DNA from 3 places in the Mesorhizobium sp. WSM4829 genome. Region 1 is predicted to be linked to each of the others. Evidence: predicted binding sites of a transcription regulator. Region 1 holds the regulator's gene; each other region holds the start of a gene.
What was found. The regulator HrcA, encoded in region 1, represses chaperone genes, less so after heat shock. The targets are predictions, from matches to a motif close to GTTAGCACTCNCNNNNNGNGAGTGCTAAC.
Positions count from the first base shown of each region.

Region 2: AC0L17_RS17865 (co-chaperone GroES) is a predicted target of HrcA. The motif match lies at 1,453-1,481, and genes of this name have one in related genera.
Region 3: AC0L17_RS20925 (co-chaperone GroES) is a predicted target of HrcA. The motif match lies at 1,814-1,842, and genes of this name have one in related genera.

Region 1 covers NZ_JBVVQJ010000001.1:146,694-149,965, forward strand. The annotation lists gene rph (ribonuclease PH) at 1-558, opposite strand, end outside; gene hrcA (heat-inducible transcriptional repressor HrcA) at 694-1,809, shown strand; gene AC0L17_RS00555 (hypothetical protein) at 1,892-2,089, shown strand; gene cysK (cysteine synthase A) at 2,396-3,272, shown strand, end outside.
Region 2 covers NZ_JBVVQJ010000017.1:71,080-74,351, reverse strand. The annotation lists gene groL (chaperonin GroEL) at 1-938, opposite strand, end outside; gene AC0L17_RS17865 (co-chaperone GroES) at 1,039-1,401, opposite strand; gene AC0L17_RS17860 (hypothetical protein) at 1,648-1,920, shown strand; gene AC0L17_RS17855 (DUF1488 family protein) at 1,917-2,183, shown strand; gene AC0L17_RS17850 (hypothetical protein) at 2,506-2,811, opposite strand; gene AC0L17_RS17845 (DUF3168 domain-containing protein) at 2,920-3,272, shown strand, end outside.
Region 3 covers NZ_JBVVQJ010000022.1:59,395-62,666, reverse strand. The annotation lists gene groL (chaperonin GroEL) at 1-1,285, opposite strand, end outside; gene AC0L17_RS20925 (co-chaperone GroES) at 1,344-1,661, opposite strand; gene AC0L17_RS20920 (usg protein) at 2,038-2,325, shown strand; gene AC0L17_RS20915 (DUF982 domain-containing protein) at 2,465-2,713, opposite strand; gene AC0L17_RS20910 (hypothetical protein) at 2,843-3,061, opposite strand.

The DNA of each region.
Region 1 (3,272 bases):
GGTGCCGGCCGATGAATCCTCGAGATAGTCGAGGTCGATGACCGGCTGGCCGTCGTGGATGCCGCAGGAGATAGCCGCGACATGGTCCTTCAGCACCTTGGCGACGCTGGCCATCTGCCGGGCTTCCATCCAGCGCAGGCAGTCGTAAAGCGCCACCCAGCCGCCGGTGATCGAGGCGGTGCGCGTGCCGCCATCGGCCTGGATCACGTCGCAGTCGACGGTGATCTGCTGCTCGCCCAGCGCCTGCAGATCGACCACAGCGCGCAGCGAACGGCCGATCAGCCTCTGGATTTCCAGCGTGCGGCCGCCTTGCTTGCCAGCCGAAGCCTCGCGGCGCATGCGCTCGCCGGTCGAGCGCGGCAGCATGCCGTATTCCGCCGTCACCCAGCCCTTGCCGGAATTGCGCATCCAGCCCGGCACCTTTTCCTCGAGGCTGGCGGTGCAAAGCACGTGGGTGTCGCCGAACTTCACCAGGCACGAGCCTTCCGCGTGCTTGGAGACGCCGCGCTCAAAGGAGATGGCGCGCATTTCGTCGAACTGGCGTTTGGAAGGGCGCATTCAGGCTTCTTTCTTGTCGTTTTAGGAGTCGTGGCCGGCTTGTAGCCGCACGCGACGAGAGGCGCAAAGGAAAATGGACCAGTTGCGCGGGCGCGGCCGATGTCTATATCCTTGGGCCGGAGGTAATTGGCTCGAATGACCAAGGCAGTCGATCCCGGTTCCCAGTCGGCGGCAGCGCTCCAATCCCCCGCGCTTCAATCGCCCGCCCTTCAATCGCTCGACATGCGCTCGCGCGACATCTTTCGGCGCATTGTCGATTCCTATCTGAAGGACGGCGAGCCGGTCGGCTCGCGCAGCCTGTCGCGTATCCTGCCGTCTTCGCTGTCGCCGGCCACCATCCGCAATGTGATGAGCGATCTCGAGCATCTCGGCCTGATCTACGCGCCGCATATCTCAGCCGGCCGATTGCCGACCCAGGCCGGCCTGCGCTTCTTCGTCGATGCCTTCATGGAGCTTGGTGATCTCTCCGACGAGGAGCGCCGCACGATCGAGGCGCAGGTACGCGCCTCCGGCTCTGGTGCGACGCTGGAGCACATGCTCACCGAGGCGAGCCAGATGCTGTCGGGCATGTCGCGCGGCGCCGGCCTCGTGCTTGCCGCCAAGAACGAGGTGGCGCTCAAACATATCGAATTCATCCAGCTCGAGCCGAACAAGGCGCTGGCCGTGCTGGTGTCGCAGAACGGCGACGTCGAAAACCGCGTCGTCGACCTGCCCGCCGGCATCACCGTCTCGCAACTGCACGAAGCCTCGAATTTCCTCAACGCCCATATCCGCGGTCGCACGCTGGCCGAGGCGCGGGTCGAGATCGCCCGCATCAAGGAAGAAACCAGGGCCGCCCTCGACACGCTGTCGCAGGATTTGGTCGAGAAGGGCCTTGCGGTCTGGGCAGGCGCCGAGAGCGGCTTGCCGGCGCGTCTCATCGTGCGCGGTCGCGCCAACCTGCTGGAAAATGTCACCGCCCAGGCCGACATCGAGCTGCTGCGGCATTTGTTCGAGGATCTGGAGACGCAGGACGGGCTGATCCAGCTTCTCGACCTCGCCGAGGAAGGCTCCGGCGTGCGCATCTTCATCGGCTCGGAGAACAAGCTGTTTTCGCTGTCGGGCTCGTCGCTGGTCGTGGCGCCCTATCGCGACAAGGACGCCCGCGTCATCGGCGCGCTCGGCGTTATCGGCCCGACCCGGCTGAACTACGCACGCATCGTGCCGATGGTCGACTATACCGCGCAGCTTATTTCCCGCATGCTGCGATAATGCATGTCGCCCAAAAAACCGAAGCGCGTCGCACGGGATCCTTCCAACGCGACACGCTTAAGGGAACCTCAAGGAGAAAAAAATGGCGCTGGAATCATTCAAGGCTCAGATCAGCCTGTTGCTCGAGCAGATGATCAACCAGCCCGAGGATCAGCATGAAGTGCAGGAGCAGTTGCGCGAAAAGCTGGGGGAGATGCGCGCCATGGGCCTGCCGCTGCCGGCCGATCTCGTCGCGCTGGAAAAGCGCCTCGACGACGATTTCTACGCCGCCGGGAACTGAGCCCGAAAGGTGCAAGGACGGCTAGCCGACCGGCGAGCATGAGGATCTCGTGACCGGCTTCGTCGTCTCCGGCGACGCGATCTGGGGCCGACCGGCAAGTGTTGCGGTGCCCGGAGGACGGCGGCGGTTGCATCTGGCGCGTCACCTGCGGGCGAGGATGTATTCAGCATGCGACCCCGTCGGATATTTTCAAACGGCAGACTAGCTTGCGCGGCCGAAGGCTTTATCCTGCCTGGTCGAGACTTAGTTGCCTGACTCACTTGATTGCCTGACCCTTGCCCATCTGACCTCTTGGGAGCGAAACCAATGAACAAGCCCGCCACCACCGTGCCTGTGCCCGGCCGCGGCCGCATCTACAATTCGATCACCGAGACGATCGGCGACACGCCGCTGGTGCGGCTCGACAAGTTCGCCGGGGAAAAGGGCGTCGTCGCCAATCTGCTGGCCAAGCTCGAATTCTTCAACCCGATCGGCTCGGTCAAGGATCGCATCGGCGTCTCGATGATCGAGGCGCTGGAGGCATCGGGCAGGATCGCGCCCGGCAGGACCACGCTGATCGAGCCAACCTCGGGCAACACCGGCATTGCGCTCGCCTTCGCCGCCGCCGCCAAGGGCTACAAGCTGATCCTGACCATGCCGGAAACCATGTCGGTCGAACGTCGCAAGATGCTGGCGCTGCTCGGCGCCGAACTGGTGCTGACCGAAGGGCCGAAAGGTATGAAAGGCGCCATCGCCAAGGCCGACGAGTTGGCCGCTACACTGCCCGACGCCATCATTCCGCAGCAGTTCGAAAATCCCGCCAATCCGGAAATTCACCGCCGCACCACAGCCGACGAAATCTGGAACGACACTCGTGGCGAAGTCGACATCTTCGTCGCCGGCATCGGCACCGGCGGCACCATCACCGGCGTCGGCCAGGTGCTGAAGCAGCGCAAGCCCTCCGTGCATGTCGTCGCCGTCGAGCCGGAAGCCTCGCCGGTGCTGTCGGGCGGCCAGCCCGGCCCGCACAAGATCCAGGGCATCGGCGCCGGCTTCGCGCCGAAGATCCTCGACACGACCATCTATGACGAGATCGTCAAGGTCTCCAACGAGGATTCGGTCGCCAATGCGCGGCTCGTCGCCCGTCTCGAAGGCGTGCCGGTCGGCATCTCGTCGGGCGCTGCCCTGCAGGCGGCGATCGTCG
Region 2 (3,272 bases), on a different contig from region 1:
GTGATGTTTTCGAGCTTGATGCCGAGGTCCTCCGAAATCATCTGGCCGGCGGTGAGCACCGCGATGTCTTCCAGCATAGACTTGCGGCGGTCACCGAAGCCCGGCGCCTTGACGGCCGCAACCTTGAGGCCGCCTCGCAATTTGTTGACGACCAGCGTCGCCAGCGCTTCGCCTTCGACGTCCTCGGAGATGATCAGCAGCGGCTTGCCGCTTTGCACCACGGCTTCGAGGATCGGAAGCATCGCCTGCAGATTGCCGAGCTTCTTTTCATGGATGAGGACGTAAGGGTCCTCCAGCTCGGCGTGCATCTTCTCGGCATTGGTGACGAAATAGGGCGAGAGATAGCCGCGGTCGAACTGCATGCCCTCGACGACGTCGAGTTCGGTGTCGGCGGTCTTGGCTTCCTCGACGGTGATGACCCCGTCATTGCCGACCTTGTCCATCGCCTTGGCGATCATGGCGCCAACGGTGGTGTCGCCATTGGCGGCAATGGTGCCGACCTGCGCGATTTCACCGGAAGATTTGACCTTCTTGGCGCGTGCCTGGATTTCCTTGACGACAGCGGTAACGGCAAGGTCGATGCCGCGCTTGAGGTCCATCGGGTTCATGCCGGCGGCAACGAATTTGGCGCCCTCGCGCAAGATGGAAGCGGCAAGCACCGTGGCGGTGGTGGTGCCGTCGCCGGCAAGGTCGTTGGTCTTCGACGCCACTTCGCGCACCATCTGCGCGCCCATGTTCTCGAATTTGTCGGAAAGCTCGATTTCCTTGGCTACCGCCACCCCGTCCTTGGTGATGCGCGGTGCGCCATAGGCCTTGTCAATGACGACGTTGCGGCCTTTGGGGCCGAGCGTCACCTTGACGGCGTTGTTGAGGATTTCGACGCCACGCAGCATGCGGTCACGCGCATCGGTGGAGAATTTGATTTCCTTGGCAGACATCTTTTTTCCAGTTCGGTTGGTTGCGGCAGGGCGCTGTCAGCACCGCCTGAATCAAAAATTTGGAGCGTCCTTTGCGCGTCCAAGACGCGCGGCGCTCCAATCAGGCGGCCTTCTTGGCAGCCCCGGTCTTCTCGATGATGCCCATCTCGCTCTTGTCGATGATGCCCATCTCGCTCTTGTCGATGATGCCCATGATGTCGGCCTCCTTCATGATCAGAAGGTCCTCTCCGTCAATCTTGACCTCGGTGCCGGACCATTTGCCGAACAGGATGAGGTCGCCGGCCTTGACATCGAGCGCGATCAGCGCGCCGCTTTCGTCACGCGCGCCCGACCCGACGGCGATCACTTCGCCTTCCTGCGGCTTTTCCTTGGCATTGTCGGGGATGATGATGCCGCCCTTGGATTTGGTGTCGCTTTCGGCGCGCCGAATGACGACGCGATCGTGGAGTGGCCGGAATTTCATGGAAACTTCTTTCTGGGGCCGGCTTAGGCGGCCGCTCCCTTCTATAGGCGCGTTGGCACTCGATAGATAGGAGTGCCAAAAAATATTCGTTGGCCGCCGTAAAACATTGAATAGTATTATTTTGCCTTTTCGCTTCAGAAATTTGCTCGATCAAAAATAGGTCAGAATTTGATTTTTCCACATCGAGTGACTATTTTAAGGGAGAAAATCATTTTCATCATTGCAGCCAAAAGGAGGTTTTGATCGATGGCGGAAGTTAGCCAGAACATCATGGAAAAAGCCGAAGCGCGCTTCATGGAGAAGCAGAAGAAAACCGCGGAACGCAATCAGGCAACGGCCGAATATGTTTCAGAGGCCAAGGCCAGGACCATCAAGACGGCAAGATTGCGGGCGTTGCGGCTGGCCAAGGAAGAGGCCGACCGCGCCGCGGAGGCCCTCAATCCCGTCGCCCCCAAGAAAAAGCGGGCGTCGCGGGCGATCAAGAAAGCAGACGTTGCATCAACGGAGGTCAAGTCATGAGCCTGACATTTCCCAATCGAAGCCGGAGCTACGACGAGGCGGGCAAACGCATCCGCTTCGTCGGCCATGACGGCATGTTCCAGATTTCCTTCTCCGTCGCCACGGATGCCATCTCGAAGGCAGAGTCAGGGACACCAACTGCAGAAGCCACCTATCTCGCCGCCTTCGATACGGCTTCCAGCTCCATCCACGACGTCGCCAGGAATGCCTATGACCGGACCCGCAAGAGCATATATGTGCTGACGGCGGCCGATTTTCGTTAAATCCCGAACGTCATCGCGTTCACGGCCAACGCGCCAGATCCGATCCAGGCGCACGAATGTGCCGAGTGAACCTAGCGGCAGGATCAGGGCTTGCTCTCCGCCTTTGCCCGTCGCTTGACATCTCGGCTGTTCAGCCGATCCGACCATCGCGTCTGCATCGCGCGTGTTCATACCAACCAAGACCTGGTGCTTAAGCTCGACGGGCTGGCCGGTGAAGCCATCGAAGACGGTCCAGCTGTGCGGATGCTCCGTGCGCAGTGCGTAGCGGTTTGCCATTCCGGCATCCGTTTCGTTTCCGCCCCCGATCGATGAATGCGATTGGTCAGGCCTGCGTGATGTAGAACACTGCCGCCAGGACAAGGACCGTCCAAACGACGACGAACAGCTTCAAGGCTAGGCCTCCGTATGAAGACAGAACCTCCCGCATGCGGGACACAATGTTCTTAATGCTTTTCGACATGGTCGGCGCCGCCGCAACGACGACTGGCGTCTTGATCCCAAGCTTTCCGAAAACAGGCAGCAGCGATGGCTCGCGCACGAAAACAACCTCGAAGGTCTGGAGAACAAATACTCCATAGCACCGTTTTTCAAACGCCTTGCATGTCAAATGAAAGGTGTGGGTAGCCACCTGAGATCCCCCTGATCTGGCGCAGCAACCTCAACGCGGCTACGCTGCAAGCACGAATCGTTGACGGCACAAAGGCCTGTTCAGCCGCGACGGGCGAGGGAGAATACAATGACCGCGCCGGCTGCCGCGTTGCAGAAGGCCTTGTTCCAGGCGCTGGACGCTGACGGTTCCCTGTCAGCGGCGCTGGGCGGCGCAAAACTATTCGACCATGTCCCGGAAAACATCCCGTTTCCCTATGTGACGTTCGGCCGGACCAGCGTCTATGATTGGGTAACAGGCAGGGAGAAAGACGCCGAGCAGCTTTTCACTCTGCATTTCTGGTCGAAATCCGAGGCCAGGAAAGAAATGCTCAACGTGATGGACATGGTCAGCGCCCGCCTCCAGGATGCGGCGCTCGCGCTCGACGAGCATCACCGCGTCAATCTCAGGCTCGAATTCACTGAGGTCCGTTACGACGAGGA
Region 3 (3,272 bases), on a different contig from region 1:
CATTGTCGAGCGCCTTCGCTGCCCTGAGCAGCGCCACGCCGCCGCCGGGCAGTATGCCTTCCTCGACCGCAGCGCGGGTGGCGTGCATGGCGTCGTCGACGCGGTCCTTGCGCTCCTTGACCTCGACCTCGGTCGAGCCGCCGACGCGGATGACGGCGACGCCGCCGGCGAGCTTGGCCAGCCGCTCCTGCAGCTTCTCGCGGTCATAGTCGGAGGTGGTCTCCTCGATCTGCGCCTTGATCTGGCTGATGCGTGCCTGGATCTCGTCCTTGCGGCCGGCACCGTCGACGATCGTGGTGTTCTCCTTCTCGATCAGCACCTTCTTGGCGCGGCCGAGCATCTCCAGCGTGACGTTTTCGAGCTTGATGCCGAGATCCTCGCTGATTGCCGTGCCGCCGGTCAGTATGGCGATGTCTTCCAGCATCGCCTTGCGGCGGTCACCAAAACCCGGCGCCTTGACGGCGGCAACCTTCAGTCCACCGCGCAGCTTGTTGACGACCAAGGTCGCCAGCGCCTCGCCTTCGACATCCTCGGCGATGATCAGCAGCGGCTTGCTCGATTGCACTGCGGCTTCGAGCACCGGCAGCATGGCCTGCAGGTTGGACAGCTTCTTCTCGTGGATCAGCACATAGGGCTCTTCGAGCTCGACGCGCATCTTGTCCTGGTTGGTGATGAAATAAGGCGAGAGATAGCCGCGATCGAATTGCATGCCCTCGACCACTTCGAGCTCGGTCTCGGCGGTCTTGGCCTCCTCGACCGTGATGACGCCCTCATTGCCGACCTTTTCCATCGCTTCGGCGAGGAAGCGGCCGATCTCGGCATCGCCATTGGCCGAGATGGCGCCGACCTGGGCGATCTCGTCGTTCCTTGTCACCTTGCGGGCATTGGCCTTGAGTTCGGCGACGATGGCGTCGACTGCCTTGTCGATGCCGCGCTTCAGGTCCATCGGGTTCATGCCAGCGGCAACCGCCTTGGCGCCTTCCTGGACGATCGACTGCGCCAGAACGGTCGCGGTCGTCGTGCCGTCGCCGGCGACGTCGCTGGTCTTCGAGGCGACCTCACGCACCATCTGCGCACCCATGTTCTCGAACTTGTCCTCAAGCTCGATTTCCTTGGCGACGGTAACGCCGTCCTTGGTGATGCGCGGGGCGCCGAACGACTTGTCGAGGATGACATTGCGGCCCTTGGGACCGAGCGTCACCTTCACCGCGTCCGCGAGGATGTTGACACCGCGCAACATCTTCTCGCGGGCTTCGGTATGGAATTTCACATCCTTGGCAGCCATTGGATAACTCCTTCAAATAGGCAGCTTTTCGTTGACTGATTGCTTGTTCAGGCCCCGCTCAGGCGGCCTTCTTTTTTATCTGGTCGGTCATTTCAATCACGCCCAGCACATCGCTTTCCTTCATGATGAGCAGGTCCTCGCCGTTGAGCTTGATCTCGGTGCCCGACCATTTGCCGAACAGGATGCGGTCGCCGACCTTGACGTCGAGCGGCTGCAACTGTCCGCTATCGTCGCGCGCGCCGGGACCGGCGGCGATGACCTCGCCTTCCTGCGGCTTCTCCTTGGCTGTGTCAGGAATGATGATGCCGCCCGCGGTCTTCTCGTCGACCTCGATGCGGCGGACCAGGATACGGTCATGCAATGGACGGAACGCCATGTCGTTCTCCTCATGGGACAAACAGATTTTCTTGGACCTCCCTTCGCAGCCGACCAGTGGGTCGGTGCGACGGTGCGCGACCCCTGCTCAGGCATCACGCGCCTATCGAATTAGTCTGCCTATCCAGCCTTTCAAGAGGACGCCGAAAAAATTTTGGCACTCGCCGTTGTCGAGTGCCAACGCACTGTAATAACGCACTGTAATAATGGCGCTATTCCAGGATTTGAAACGACGGATGCGGCTTGAAATCGGGGCGCAACCTTCCGACATCGTCGTCGATCCCGGCACCGTCTGCCAGCGGCCGGAACCGATGGGGAAGCGGAGGCGTTTTTGCATGCGGAGGATGGACGCCCGATCGTTCGGAAAGGAGACGGCCATGGTCGGCAATGAGTTCCAGGTCAGCAACGAATTCCGGCTCCAGATGCAGGGTTTTGGCCTGACGACGGCAGAGATCCATTATCGTCTTCCCGACTATCGGGACCTGCTGCAGCTCTTCATCTGGCAGCAATACGACATCGCCCCGGATTTCCCGACGCTGAAGCATTTCCTCGAATTTTGGGAACGTGAGATCGAGGGTCCGCTGCATTCTGTGCGCGTCGCCCATCACCGTCTGATTCAGCCCTCCGAATGGCGGGCGGTGGACGGCGTCATTACGCTGCAGTGAAATAGAAAAAAGGCGGCGCTTCTCATGAAAGGCGCCGCCTCTGCAGCACAGCGCGTCCGCCCCGGCTTCAGGTTCCCCGGCTTGAGGTTCGCCCGGCTTCAGGATCATTGGCGTTCAGGTGGATTGATGTTCAGGTGGATTAACGTCCCGTGACCAGCAGTCCGGCGGTGCGCGCCGCCTTGACGAAGGCGGTGCGCGCTTCGCGGGCGGTGCGCCAGCCGTCGAGCGCGTCGCGGCAGGCGCGATAGGCTGCGCGCCAGTTGCGGCCGCGCGCCCGGTCCGGCCATTGCTGCATGCATTCGATGGCTTCCCAGCTGCTGGCGACCTTGCGCTCTCCGACGGATTGGAGCTTCAGCGTGATCGGCTCGGAAAATGGGACGTCGTTCATCACTTCCTCCTTTTCTTTTTGAGAATAACAGGAAGGCAGCCCGATCGGCGCCCGACTGACGAGATGGTTCGTATGGCTGCACGCTTCAAGACCTCCCCCGTCTCCCAGTCTGCTTGCCGAAACCCGGCGCTATATGTCGTCGTCCGGCGGTTCGAGAAGCCCGATCAGCGTCGCCACCCTTGCCGACGGCAGCGGGCGGCCCTCGTTGACCAGCGCCTCATCGGCGCCGACCCAGGCAAAGGCCTCGCGCAACTCTTCGATCGTCGCGCCGGTCGAGGCGATGTCGGCGATGACGGCGTCGTCGACCGGGCCCAGCACCGAAATGATGTCGTCGCGTGTCATGGTCATGATGTCCTCCATGCGGCGTGCCGGCGCGACCCTCAAACGTCGGTTGAAACCGGCATTACCAGTACAATCCGGCAACAAAAATTCTGGCAGCGGGACAGAATCTGGGTCTTGATTTCGGCCTGACAATAACCAAATGAAAATTGCCGGTTGCCGAATGGGACCGGCAGAACCCAGGGAGCGCCAAGCTCTTTGGCGCCCCTCGTACTATGTT